One region of the Catellatospora sp. NPDC049111 genome, then DNA from elsewhere that is predicted to be linked to it. Evidence: riboswitches for the same ligand, from Rfam matches in the RefSeq annotation. Region 1 holds a riboswitch; each other region holds the start of a gene.
The links. A riboswitch is a leader RNA that binds a small molecule or an ion and turns the genes downstream of it on or off. The one in region 1 is predicted to bind cobalamin.
Positions count from the first base shown of each region.

Region 2: another riboswitch for cobalamin. It lies ahead of AB0B66_RS27995 (ABC transporter substrate-binding protein); the one in region 1 lies ahead of AB0B66_RS04340 (putative cobaltochelatase).
Region 3: another riboswitch for cobalamin. It lies ahead of bluB (5,6-dimethylbenzimidazole synthase); the one in region 1 lies ahead of AB0B66_RS04340 (putative cobaltochelatase).

Region 1 is NZ_JBEZEB010000002.1:391,984-396,187, forward strand. Features, by position in the region: gene AB0B66_RS04330 (M14 family zinc carboxypeptidase) at 1-124, opposite strand, end outside; gene AB0B66_RS04335 (trypsin-like serine protease) at 215-1,648, opposite strand; cobalamin riboswitch at 1,868-2,030, shown strand; gene AB0B66_RS04340 (putative cobaltochelatase) at 2,114-4,204, shown strand, end outside.
Region 2 is NZ_JBEZEB010000025.1:23,640-27,843, reverse strand. Features, by position in the region: gene AB0B66_RS28005 (ABC transporter ATP-binding protein) at 1-246, opposite strand, end outside; gene AB0B66_RS28000 (iron ABC transporter permease) at 246-1,274, opposite strand; gene AB0B66_RS27995 (ABC transporter substrate-binding protein) at 1,276-2,193, opposite strand; cobalamin riboswitch at 2,296-2,426, opposite strand; gene AB0B66_RS27990 (DUF4229 domain-containing protein) at 2,466-2,771, opposite strand; gene AB0B66_RS27985 (hypothetical protein) at 2,830-3,264, opposite strand; gene mqnE (aminofutalosine synthase MqnE) at 3,268-4,204, opposite strand, start outside.
Region 3 is NZ_JBEZEB010000016.1:87,800-92,003, reverse strand. Features, by position in the region: gene AB0B66_RS22595 (hypothetical protein) at 163-795, shown strand; gene AB0B66_RS22590 (phosphotransferase) at 925-1,710, opposite strand; gene AB0B66_RS22585 (hypothetical protein) at 1,767-1,889, shown strand; cobalamin riboswitch at 1,851-1,981, shown strand; gene bluB (5,6-dimethylbenzimidazole synthase) at 2,041-2,670, shown strand; gene AB0B66_RS22575 (class I SAM-dependent methyltransferase) at 2,997-3,791, opposite strand; gene sodN (superoxide dismutase, Ni) at 3,868-4,204, opposite strand, start outside.

The sequences.
Region 1 (4,204 bases):
TGACCAGGTACTGCTGGGAGCTGGCGAGGGTGAAGTCGTCGGCGGGCGCGCCGCCGGCCGGGCCGGGCACGGTGAGGGCGAGGCCGGTGGCCAGGGTGGTGAGGACGAGCGCGAGTCTGCGCACGGGTTACCTCCGAGGGGGTCGGTGGAGGCGGGTCGGGAGCAGGCCCGGCTCCGCTGGTCGCGGAGCCGGGCCCGGGATGGTGCGACGGATTCAGAGGGTGAGCGTCCAGGAGTTGATGTAGCCGGTGTCGATCGAGGCGGCGTCGCGGGCGCGCAGGCGCCAGGTGCCGTTCTTGACCTCGGAGGACAGGTTCACCGTGTAGATGGTGTCGATGTTGTCGGTGCTGCCGCCCGACCGGTTGTGCAGGTTGTACACCGAGCCGTCCGGCGCGACGAGGTCCACGATCAGGTCACCCTTGTACGTGTGCACGATGTGCACCTCTACCTTGGACGACGAGCCGGCGTTGCCCGTGCAGCCGGAGATCGTGATGTTGCTGTACACCCCGGTGGTGTTGTTGTCCGGGATGCTCACGTCGGTGCCGTTGGTGGCCGCGGCGCAGCTGCCGACCGGGTTGACCGTCCAGGTGAACGAGGCCGTGCCGGTCTTGCTCGCGCTGTCGGTCGCGGTGACGGTCACGGTGTAGGTGCCCGCGGTGGTCGGCGTGCCGGTGATCTGGCCGGTCGAGGCGCTGATCGAGGTGCCGGCCGGCAGGCCGCTGGCCGACCAGCTGTACGGCGAGGTGCCGCCGGAGGCGGTGCTGTTCAGGGTGACGGCGGTGCCGACGACGGTGGACTGGTTGCCGGGGCCGGTGACGGAGACGCCGCCAGGGGCCCCGCCGAGGGAGACCGCCGCGTTGTAGATGTCGGTCGCGAAGTAGCGGACCTCGGTGTACACACCCGGGTTCTGCGGGCGGGCGCAGCCGATGCCCCAGCTCACGATGCCGACCTGGATCCACTCGTTGGAGGCGTTCTTCTTGACCATCGGGCCGCCGGAGTCGCCCTGGCACGTGTCGACGCCGCCGGAGCTCCAGTTGCCGGCGCAGATCTCCTCATTGAAGACCAGGCCGGAGTAGTCGCCGCCGGCGCTCTGGCACTGCGTGTCGGTGATGAACGGGACCTGCGCCTTGAGCAGGTAACGCTGCTGGCCGCCGCCCTCGGTGGCCGCGCCCCAGCCCATCACGTCGAAGTTGCCGCTGTGCAGCGACGTGTCCGTGGCGATCTTCAGCAGCGGGGCGGTGGTGATCGGGCTGGACAGGCGGATCAGCGCCCAGTCCTTGCCGGTGCCGTTGTAGCCCGGGGCGCGGTACACGTAGTTCGAGGTGCGGGTGGTCCGGGTCGGGTCCTGCAGGTCGACGACGCCCCAGGTGGCCGTGATCGAGGTGTTGTTGCCGGTCGCGCCGACACAGTGCGCCGCGGTCAGCACCAGGCTCGCGGTGTACATCGCGCCGCCGCAGCCCATGGACAGGCGCACCATCCACGGGAACTCGCCCTGCGCGGCCCGGGTCCCGCCGACGACCTGAGGCGTGACCGAGCCGTCGCCGGAGGGCGCGGCCTGCGCCGGGACGGCGGCCGAGCCCAGGGCGAGCATGGCGCCGGCCAGCGCGATCGCGCCGGCGCGTAGCGCCGTTCGTAGTGAATTCCGCACAGGATCCTCCCAAGGTCCACCCGGCGCCGAGCGCTTCTGGCGCCGGATCGCCGGAGAGTTTCCCTGGAAGCTAGCGGAAGACAACGATACATAGCAATATCGAAGTTAATTGTTACGTGCTGATGTCGGGCCCGCCGGGGCGTGACACATGCCTCCGTACGGGCGACCCGCTTTGACGCGGCGCACCGCGTCCGTCACGATGGCCGGTGAGCGGCAGTGGAGGAACCCGGTGCGAGTCCGGGGCGGTCCCGCCACTGTCACCGGGGAGCGACCCCTCCCGAGCGGCTCCGTCTCACGACGCGCGCCGTTTCGGCACCAGGCCACGGCCGTTGACACGGTTGGAAGGCCGAGGGGAAGCGTCGATCCGGGAGCCAGGACACTCCGGCCGCTCGCGACGCCGCACGGCGTCACCACACCGGATTTCGCGGGCGAGGAAACCCGCGGAGAGGACTCGCGCATGGGCTCGTGCCTGAGCGGGCTTTGACCCCGCTGTATCCGTTCGCAGCCGTCGTCGGCCTGGCCGACCTCCGGCTCGCCCTGCTGCTCAACGCCGTCTCGCCCGCCATCGGCGGGGTGCTGGTGCGCGGCGAGAAGGGCACCGCCAAGTCCACCGTGGTGCGGGCGCTGGCCGGGCTGCTGCCGCAGGTCGAGGTCGTCGCCGGGTGCCGGTTCGGCTGCGACCCGGCGTCGCCGTACGGCGCGTGCCCGGACGGGCCGCACAGCGCCGGTCAGGACGTCATCGTCCGGCGCGCCAGGCTGATCGAGCTGCCCGTCGGTGCGACCGAGGACCGGCTGGTCGGCGCGCTGGACCTGGAACGGGCGCTGACCGCCGGGCAGGCCGCGTACTCGCCGGGCCTGCTGGCCGGGGCGCACCGCGGCGTGCTCTACGTCGACGAGGTGAACCTGCTCCACGACCACCTGGTGGACCTGCTGCTCGACGCCGCCGCGATGGGCGAGGCGTACGTGGAGCGCGACGGCGTCTCGGTGCGCCATGCCGCCCGGTTCCTGCTGGTGGGGACCATGAACCCGGAGGAGGGTGAGCTGCGCCCGCAGCTGCTCGACCGGTTCGGGCTGGCGGTGCAGGTGCGCGCCCCGCGGGAGCCGAAGGAGCGGGTCGAGGTGGTGCGGCGGCGGCTGGCGTACGAGGCCGACCCGGCCGGGTTCGCGGCGCGGTGGGCCGAGGCGGACGCCGAGCTGGCCGAGCGTATCGACACCGCCCGGCGGCGGCTGCCCACGGTGGAACTGCCCGACGCGGAGTTGACCCGCATCGCGCACGTGTGCGCCGCGTTCGAGGTGGACGGGCTGCGGGCCGACCTGGTGGTGGCCCGCGCCGCGCTGGCCCTGGCCGCCTGGCACGGCCGCGGCCGGGTCACCGAGCAGGACGTGCGGGACGCGGCCCGGCTGGCGCTGCCGCACCGCCGCCGGCGCGACCCGTTCGACGCCCCGGACCTCGACGAGCAGGCCCTGGAGGACGCGTTGAACAGCGCACCTCCGCCGGCTGAAGCCGACGGCTCCCACGACGGCCCGGGTGCTCCCGACGACCAGGACCGTGCGGCGGGCGGCGAGGGTGCCCCGAAGGCCGATCTCGACGGTGATGCCGACCTGGACGGTGACGGGCCGGACGGCTCCGGTCCGGACGACGGGCCCGACGGTGGCCCGGACGACGACGGGCCGTATGACGGCCCGCGGCCGGGCGGGCCCGGCGGTGCGGCCCCGGACGAGGGCGGCACGCCGCCGCGGCCGGTGCCGCAGGGGGACACCCGGCAGCGGGACGGGGCCGACGAGGGGCGTTACGCGTCGGCGGGGCAGCAGCACGCCGAGGCGGCGACGCCACGGCGGGCGCGGCTGTTCGCGGTGCAGGGAGTGGGGGAGGGTGCGGCGGGGCGGCGCTCACCCGCGTACACCCGGATGGGTCGGACCGTCGGCGCGCGGGTGCCCGGCGGCACCCTGGCCGCGCTGCACCTGGCGGCGACCGTGCGGGCGGCGGCCGGGCGGCAGCACGCCCGGGGCCGGACCCCCGGCGGCCCGCTGCGGCTGGTCGCGGCCGATCTGCGCGAGCCGGTGCGGCAGGGGCGCGAGTCGAACCTGGTGCTGTTCTGCGTGGACGCCTCCGGGTCGATGGCGGCCCGGCAGCGTATGGGCGCGGTGAAGGGCGCGGTGCTGTCGCTGCTGCTCGACGCGTACCAGCGGCGTGACAAGGTCGGCCTGGTCACCTTCCGGGGCAGCGAGGCGGAGCTGGCGCTGCCGCCGACGTCCAGCGTGGAGGCCGGCGCGGCGCGGCTGCGCGAGCTGCCCACGGGCGGGCGTACCCCGCTGGCCGCGGGACTGCGCCGGGCGGCGCACACGCTGCGGGTCGAGCGGCTCCGCGACCCGCACCGGCGCGCGCTGCTGGTGCTGGTGACCGACGGCCGGGCCACCGCCGGGGCGGACCCGGTCGGCGAGGCCATGCGCATCGCGGGCGGGCTCGCCGCGACCGGGGTGTCGGCGGTGGTCGTGGACTGCGAGTCGGGGGTGGTGCGGCTCGGACTCGCCGCCCGCCTGGCGGCGCGGCTCGGC
Region 2 (4,204 bases), on a different contig from region 1:
CTGCTGCGCCACCGTGGCCACGAGCTGGGCGCGGCGGCGGCGCGGTAGCGCCGTGGTGGGCGTACCGTCGATGATGATCTTTCCGTGGTGTGGCACCGCCCCGCCCACGGCCCGCAGCAGGGTCGACTTGCCCGCGCCGTTGGGGCCGATCACGGTGACCCACTCGCCGGAGGCCACGGTCAGGTCCACGCCGTGCAGGATCTCGGCGTCGCCCAGGGTCACCCGGACGTCCTCGACGGCCAGCATCAGACGCTCACCCGCCGGGTCGAGCGCAGCACCAGGATGAAGAACGGCGCGCCGAAGAACGCGGTGACCACGCCGATCGGCAGCTCGCCCGGGGCGATCAGGGTACGCGCGGCCAGGTCGGCCAGGGCCAGGAAGGCCGCGCCGAACAGCAGCGACAGCGGCAGGATCGAGCGGTACGAGCCACCGGCCAGCAGGCGCACCACGTGCGGCACGATGATGCCCACGAAGCCGATCAGCCCCGACACGGCGACCGCGGCGGCGGTGCCCAGCGAGGCCGCGGCCAGCAGGATCAACCGGGAGCGCTGCGGGTGCAGGCCCAGGCTCGCCGCCTCGGTGTCGCCGACGCTGAGCACGTCCAGCTCCCGGCGCAGGGCCAGCACCACGACCGTGGTGACCACCGCGTACGGCAGCAGCAGCGTCACCTCGTGCCAGCCGTTGGTGGCCAGCCGCCCGAGCAGCCAGGAGTACACCTCGCGGATGGTGTCCACATTGCGCTGGAGCAGGTACGTCTGGATCGCGGCGAGGAAACTCGACACGGCGACCCCGGCCAGGATCAGCGTCGCCGACGAGCGGTCCCGCCCGCCGGCCACCCCGAGCAGGTAGGTGACCACGACCGCGATACCCGCCCCGGCGAACGCGGCCAGCGGCAGCACGGCCCCGGCCCGGAACGCGATCGCCATGGTCGCGCCGAGCCCGGCTCCTGCGGCGACACCGAGCAGGTACGGGTCGGCCAGCGGGTTGCGGAAGACGCCCTGGTAGCAGCCGCCGGCCAGGGACAGCATCGCGCCGACCAGCAGGCCCAGCACCACCCGGGGCAGCCGCAGCTCGGTGATGATGGCGATCTCGCGCTCGTTCAGCCCCGACGGCAGGTCCACGCCGGGGATCAGGTTGAGCAGCTCCGCCGCGACCGAGCCGGGCGGCAGCGTCACCGGACCCAGGGCGACCCCGGCGACGAGCGCGACCAGCACGGCTCCGATCCCGGCGGCGAGCCACCCGGGACGCAGCCGTGCCGGTCGCAGTGTCGTCACGTCAGGCCGGGACCTTGTTCGCGGCGTCGACGATCGCGCGGATCAGGTCGACGACGCGGGGGCCCCAGCGCGAGGCGATGTCGTCGTCCAGCGCGATGACCTGGCCCTTGCTGACCGCGGTCATGCCGGCCCAGCCCGCACGGGCCTTGACGGTGTCCAGGTTCTGCTGGCAGCACTTGGTGTCGGCCAGGAAGATCAGGTCCGGGTTCGACTTGACCAGCGACTCGGCGGTGAGCTGCGGGTAGCCGCTGCCCTTGGTGTCGGCGGCGTCGGCCACGTTCTTCAGCCCGGCCAGCTCGAACAGCGAGCCGATGAACGTCTTCGAGGTCACCGAGTACAGCGTCGGGTCCAGCTCGTAGTAGTAGGACAGCGGGGTCGCGCGCTTCGGCAGGTCCTTGACCAGCTTGGCGATGTCGTCCTTCATTTTCTGGCCGAGCGCGGCCGCCTCGGCCTTGTGGCCGGTCAGCTCACCCAGCTCGGCGAGCTGCTGGTACGTGTCGTCCAGCGTCACGGCGGCCGGGGCCACGTAAACCGGGATCTTGAGGGTGGTCAGCTGGGCGACCACGTTGTTGGCGTCGGTGCTGAGCACGACCAGGTCGGGGCTCTTGGCGGCGACGGCCTCGGCGTTGGGCTGGAAGCCCGACAGCTCCGTCTTCGGCGCGTTCGCCGGGAAGTTCGAGTTGTCGTCGACGGCGACGACCTGGCCGCCGGCGCCGATCGCGAAGAGCATCTCGGTCGTCGTCGGCGACAGCGAGACGATCTTCACCGGCTGCGCGGGCAGCGTCACCGAGCCGACGGTCACCGGGTACGCCGCGGCGGCGTTCGACGGGGCAGGGGTCGCCGGGTCGTTCGTGGCGCAGGCCCCGAGCGCGGCGACGAGGCCGGCTGCGGCCAGCGCGCCGAACGCGCGGCGGGACAGGAAACGGGTACGCACTGATCCTCCTATCGGTCGAGGCAGGTCCTTCGCCGACAGGGCCCGATCAGGTGGGGCAGCCCGGTCCGCGAGACGCCCTTCCTCGAGAGCGTGGTTCGCGACTGCCGCAGGCGACCTGGCTCGCCCACCGAGGTGGGATCACAGTTGCGGGACAGCGCCGGGTTCACACCGGCTTCGCTGCGGGACAGTCAGCCGACACGCTAATACACACCCGTGCCGATGCTCGCGACGCGGAGTGGAGGATGTGCGCAGGCTCATCACGCCTGGGTCTTGTGGACCTCTTCGGCCTCGGCGGCGGGCACGTCTTCGCCGGGCTCGGTCTCGCCGGCCAGGGCGGCACGCAGCCGGTCCTTCTCGGCCCTGCGGCGGTCCACCGCGCCCTCGACCTGGGCCGCCACGTCGTCACGCAGGTTGCGCAGCAGGAAATAGCTCGCCGCCGCCGAGACCAGGATGGCGATCATCAGCTTGAGCAGCATGCTCAGGTTCGGCACGAACCACAGCGCGGCGAAGACGGCCAGGAAGAGCATCAGCCTGGCGAGCGTGTACTTGACAGCAGGACTCACCGGTCCAGGGTAGCCGCCGAACCTGCCGGGCCTCGGTCAGCCCCGCGCGAGGGGCCGGTCAGCCCCGTTCGGCGGCCGCCAGGCCGAGGTGCCAGAGCACGGCGTACACCACCGTGGTGACCAGCGCGCCCAGCCCGCCGGAGACCAGCGGCGGCAAGCCCGACGCCACGCCCACCGCGAGCACGCCGAGCACCACGGCCACCAGACCGGCGGCCGGGGCCACGGCGAGCCGCCCGCGGTGGCCCGCCGCCGCTTTGAACTGCTCCACGAAGATGATCGCCGGGAAGATCACCGCGAGCCAGCCGGTGAGGTCACCGAACTCGCCCATGCCGAGCAGGGCGAACAGGCCGTCGAAGGCGATCATGCCGAGCACGCTGATGGCGAACCCGGCCAGCGCGTACGCCACCAGGTCGGTGAGCGAGACGATGCGCCCGGACGCGTCCCGCCGCGGGCCCTTGCGCTGCTCCTCGGCCGGGCTCTGCGGATCGGCCACCCGTCAGGCCCAGACCTGCTGCGGCTCGCTGCGCCGCTCGGCCATGCTGACCGGCGCGCCGTACTCCTTGACGACCTGGTAGCGGGTGTCCCGCTCGACCGGGCTGAAGCCCGCGTCCCAGATCAGGTGGAGCAGGTCGTCGCGGTGCATCGTGTTCGGCGTGCCGTACGAGTCCGCGTCGTGCGTGATCTTGTACTCGACGACCGAGCCGTCCAGGTCGTCGACGCCGAAGTTCAGCGACAGCTGGGCCAGCGACAGGCCGTGCATGACCCAGAAGCACTTGATGTGGTCGAAGTTGTCCAGCATCAGCCGGGACACCGCGAACGTCTTGAGCGACTCGGCCGGGCTCGCCATCGTGGTGCGCGCCTGGATCCGGTTGCGGATCTTGCCGTCCGCGCTGTCGTGGAAGTCGTGCTGGTAGCGCAGCGGGATGAAGACGGTGAAGCCGCCGGTCTCGTCCTGCAGTTCGCGCAGGCGCAGCACGTGGTCGACGCGGTGCCGCGGCTCCTCGATGTGGCCGTAGAGCATCGTCGAGGGGGTGCGCAGGCCCTTGCTGTGCGCCAGGCGGTGGATGCGCGACCAGTCCTCCCAGTGGCAGGCGTGGTCGACGATGTGCTGGCGGACCTCCCAGTCGAAGATCTCGGCGCCACCGCCGGTCAGCGACTCCAGGCCCGCCTCCATCAGCTCGTCGAGGATCGCGTCGGCGGTCAGGCCGGAGATCTTCTCGAACCACTGCACCTCGGTCGCGGTGAACGCCTTCAGCTTGACGTTCGGCAGGGCCTGCTTGAGCTCCTTGAGCACGCGCGGGTAGTAGCGCCACGGCAGCGTCGGGTGCAGACCGTTGACGATGTGCAGCTCGGTGAGCTGCTCGTCCTTCATCTCCAGCGCCTTGGCGACGGCCTGCTCCACCCGCATGGTGTAGGCGTCCTTCTCACCGGGC
Region 3 (4,204 bases), on a different contig from region 1:
GATCGTTCCGGGAATGGAGATCGCCAGACTCGCGAGGAACGGCCCCAGCAGGATGAGCATCAGACACCCGCACCCGGAAGGGTTTTTGCGCCGCGCCATCGACTTTCCCTCCATATCGGACGACATGTGATCATAACTTTTGGCGAGTCCTAATATGGCGCGATGAGTGAACAGATCCGCCAGCCGACGCCGTCCGTGGTACCGCCACCTGTGCCGCCTCCCGGCCGGTCGTCGTGGCTGCTCGTCGGTGCCGGGCTGGGCGCGATGGTCGCCGCGTGCCAGCTCGCCGTCCTGATCGGTCCGCTGCTCGGCGCGGCCCGGCAGGCCCTCGGCCTGACGGCGACCGGGCTGACGACCGTCGTTGTCGCGCAGTTGGCCGCCATCGTGTCGGGATTCGCGGCCGGTTACCTGCTCGGGCGGCGGGCGCCTGCGGCGGTGACCGGATCGGCGCTCGTGCTGATGCTGCTCGGTGCAGTGATCGTCGCGTTCTCGCCTTCGGCGGCGATACTGACGATCGCCGTGCTGCCGGCCGGACTAGGTCAGGGCGCGGCGCTCGGCGCCGGTGCCGCCTCGACTGGCCGGGCAGGCGAGCGGCGGGCACAGGCGCGGCTGGCCCTCGGCTTCGCCCTGTTGTTCGCGCTCGCGTTCGGCGCGCTGCTCGGCTGGTTCGCCACGAGGTCGCTGAGCTGGCGGCTGGCCTGCCTGGCGACGGTGCCGTCTGTCGTCGTCGGGCTGTTCGCGGTGGTGGTCATCGCGGTGGCCGCGTCGGTGCGCGGCACCCAGGCGGGGCGCTGAGGTCTCCGCCGCGATTCGATCGACCGCGTGCCGGCCCGACCAGATCATCGACATCTCGGCCCTGCTGCGCGCCCGTGGGAAGGTTTATCCGGCCGATCCGAGCTGACCGTGGAGCCGCACGGCACCGCTCTACAGGCAGGATCCCAGGTCGGCGGAGACGTCATGAAGCCACCGCAGCTGACCGGCGTAGTACTCCAGGGAGGCGGCCGCCTCGGCTGGTGCGAGCGGCGCGTACTTGACGCGCTCGACCTCGTGCAGTTTGGCCCGTTGCAGAGCGGGCAGCATCGCCTGCCTGTCGGCGAGCCCGTACGCGTCGACGAACAGGCGAAGCCGCCTCGGCAGGTCCGGCAGGGGGTCGAAGTCGGCTTCGCGTAGTTGCCCGGGTGGGCACAGCGGCACGAAACTCCACGCGGCCGCCGCCAGGTCGTCGAGCGGGTCCACCGGCTGCGTGGCGTCCCAGTCGATGAACGCCACCGGGATCCCCGCCCGGTAGACGGTGTTCCACGGTCCGAGGTCACCGTGGGAGACGATCTGTCCCGGGCGGGGCGCACACGGATGGAAGCGGTAAGCGGTGATCGTCGGGCTGAACCCGGCTGCCGCGTGGTGCAGCCGCCTGATCAGCTTCGCCGCCTCGGTCAGGGCTCGGTCCGTGCGGGCGTACCCCGGCAGGCGGGCACCACGGCCGGGCTGCCACTGCGGATCCACCGCCACGTCCCCGGACAGGTATGTCAAAACCTCGTGACCGCCCTCGACACCCACGAACCGCGGCGAACCGGCGAATCCGACCGACTCCAGGTGGCCGAGAAACTCGTGCACCGCCGGCGACCACGAGCCCATCGGCCGGTGCACGTGGCCGCCGCGGCGCACGATGCCGGCCGTCATCCGGCCGCCCACCAGCGGTTCCTCCCCGTCCATCGGTCCAGTATCCACGGCAGTCGCTTGCTCGCGGGACGTGAGGCGACCGTGCATTCGTGACGAACGGGCCACCCGAGCCGGTGGGTCTGCGGTTGGTCGCGTATCCGGTCGTGGCCGCGCCGATGGCGGTGCTGCTCGGCGTCGGCGGTAACGTGTCCGGCACGGGCCCGCCGCGGTGACCAGGGAGCTGCCGCCCACGCGCAGTACGCGCAGCCACTGGCCTGACCGGCTGGGAAGGCGGGCGGAGGGCGTCGATCTGGGAGTCCGAAGACCGGCCTCGCGTCCACGGCCCCGGCCTGCCCGGAGCCCGACAGCAGCGGGAGCCTGCCCATGGTCAGCGAGTTCTACGACGTCATCCACCGCCGCCGGGACGTGCGTGGACAGTTCACGGGGGCCGCGATCTCGGTCGACGTGCTGGACCGGGTCCTGGAGGCGGCGCACGCCGCGCCCAGCGTCGGCCTGACGCAGCCGTGGGATTTCGTCGTGGTCCGCGACCGGCCGCTGCGGGAGGCGTTCCATCAGCACGTACACCGGGAACGTGAGGTGTTCGCCGCCACGCTGGACGCCGAGGCCGCCGAGCGGTTCGCCCGGATCAAGATCGACGGGGTGCTGGAGTCGACGCTGTCGGTCGTGGTGACCTACGACCCCGACCGAGGATCTCCCGCGGTGCTGGGCCGGCACGCGATCGCCGACGCCGGGCTGTACTCGGTGTGCCTGGCCATCCAGAACCTGTGGCTGGCGGCCACGGCGGAGCAGTTGGGCGTCGGGTGGGTGTCGTTCTACCGCGAGGAGTTCCTGCGGGAGCTGCTAGCCATTCCGGCCGGGATCCGTCCGGTCGCCTGGCTCTGCCTCGGCCCGGTCACCCACCTCGAAGCCGTGCCCGACCTCGAACGGCACGGCTGGCGCCGCCGCCGGCCGCTGGCCGAAGCCATCCACACGGACCGGTGGACACCTCGCTGAACGGGGCGATCACAGGATCAGGTCAACGCACCCGGGACCGGGCGTCCGAAAGCTCACGTCGTGACTCGACAGCTGCAGCCGGGAGACGCCCAGCACGGAGAAGCGAAGCTCGACGACCAGAGCACCAGCACGACGGCTCCGATCCGCAGCACGGTTGCCCACCCTGGGTCCCGTCGGGGCACGGGTGTGACGTCGTGGCCGAGAGGGTCGCCCGGCCGCGGCCACAACGGATCGACCTCCGACATCACCTGAAGGGCGGAGTTCCGGTGCGCCGAGGCGTCGCCCGGAACCGGAGTCTCTTCCGCGGCACCAGTCACCGCCACAGCCTAGACATGGTCGGCGGATTGCGTCGTCCCTGCTGAGGCTGTGATGAGCACGGTGTGCTTGCGTACGCGGAAGCTGCCGTCGGCATCGATCCGGGCCTGGAGGTGGTTACGGGCCGCGGCGAACTGCTTCGGCGTGAGCGGTTCGGACGACAGGCTGGCGAGATAGGTGAGGACCGGGTCGGGGCTGGGGACTTCGAGGTCGCCGTGGTAGCGCTCGACCGAGACGTCGGCGAAGAGGCGCGCCAGGTAGCCGGGACCGGTCTCGGCGGTGAAGTCGTTCTGGGTGGCGTGCAGCGCCAGGTCGGGGCGACCGACTGCCGGTCCGATGGCGTTGAGTTCTTCGAGGTGGTCGCGGCCGTTCACGGCGACCGCGAGCCGCCCGCCCGGACGCAGCACCCGGGCGAACTCGCGCAGCGCGGCAGCCGGGTCGTCGACGTGGTACAGCATGTGGTTGGCGATCACGGTGTCGAACACGGCATCGCCGAACGGCAGGTCCGTCGCGTCGCACTGCCGCACACGCGCTTCGGGGACGGTGCGCAGCTGCTCGCACATCGCGCCGGAGAAGTCCGTCAGGGTGAGGCGGATCCCTCTGGTGACGTGATCCACGTGGGTCCACAGTTTTCCGGTGCCGGCGCCGACTTCGAGTACGTCGCCGGCCAGCGGGAGCCGCTCGCCGAGCCAGGAGAACCAACTCTGCGGGTTCGTGCCGTAGGCATGCAGTGCGATGCGAGCGGTGAGGTTTTCGGTCGTCGTCGCGTACTGGCTGACGGCATGCGCGGACGGCGTCGAGGTCATCGTCGCATCGTAGATCGAGTCGCGTTGCGCGATGGGGCACCTCGCTCGCGGTCGTCGCGGGGTGCCCCATCATGGCTCAGGCCCGCTTGGTCTCCCAGAAGATCTTGGAGATCTCCTCGATCCTGCCCAGCAGCTGCTCGGCCACGGCCGGGTCGGCCTGACCCTTGGTGCCGGCGGCGCCGGACAGCTTGGTGGCCTCGTTGAACAGCTGGTTCAGGTTCGGGTACTTCTCGAAGTGCGGGGCCTTGAAGTAGTCGGTCCACAGCACCCACAGGTGGTGCTTGACCAGCTCGGACCGCTGCTCCTTGATGATCAGAGCCCGGGTGCGGAACTCCGGGTCCGTGTTGGCCTGGTACTTCTCGCAGATGGCCTTGATCGACTCAGCCTCGATCCGGGCCTGGGCCGGGTCGTAC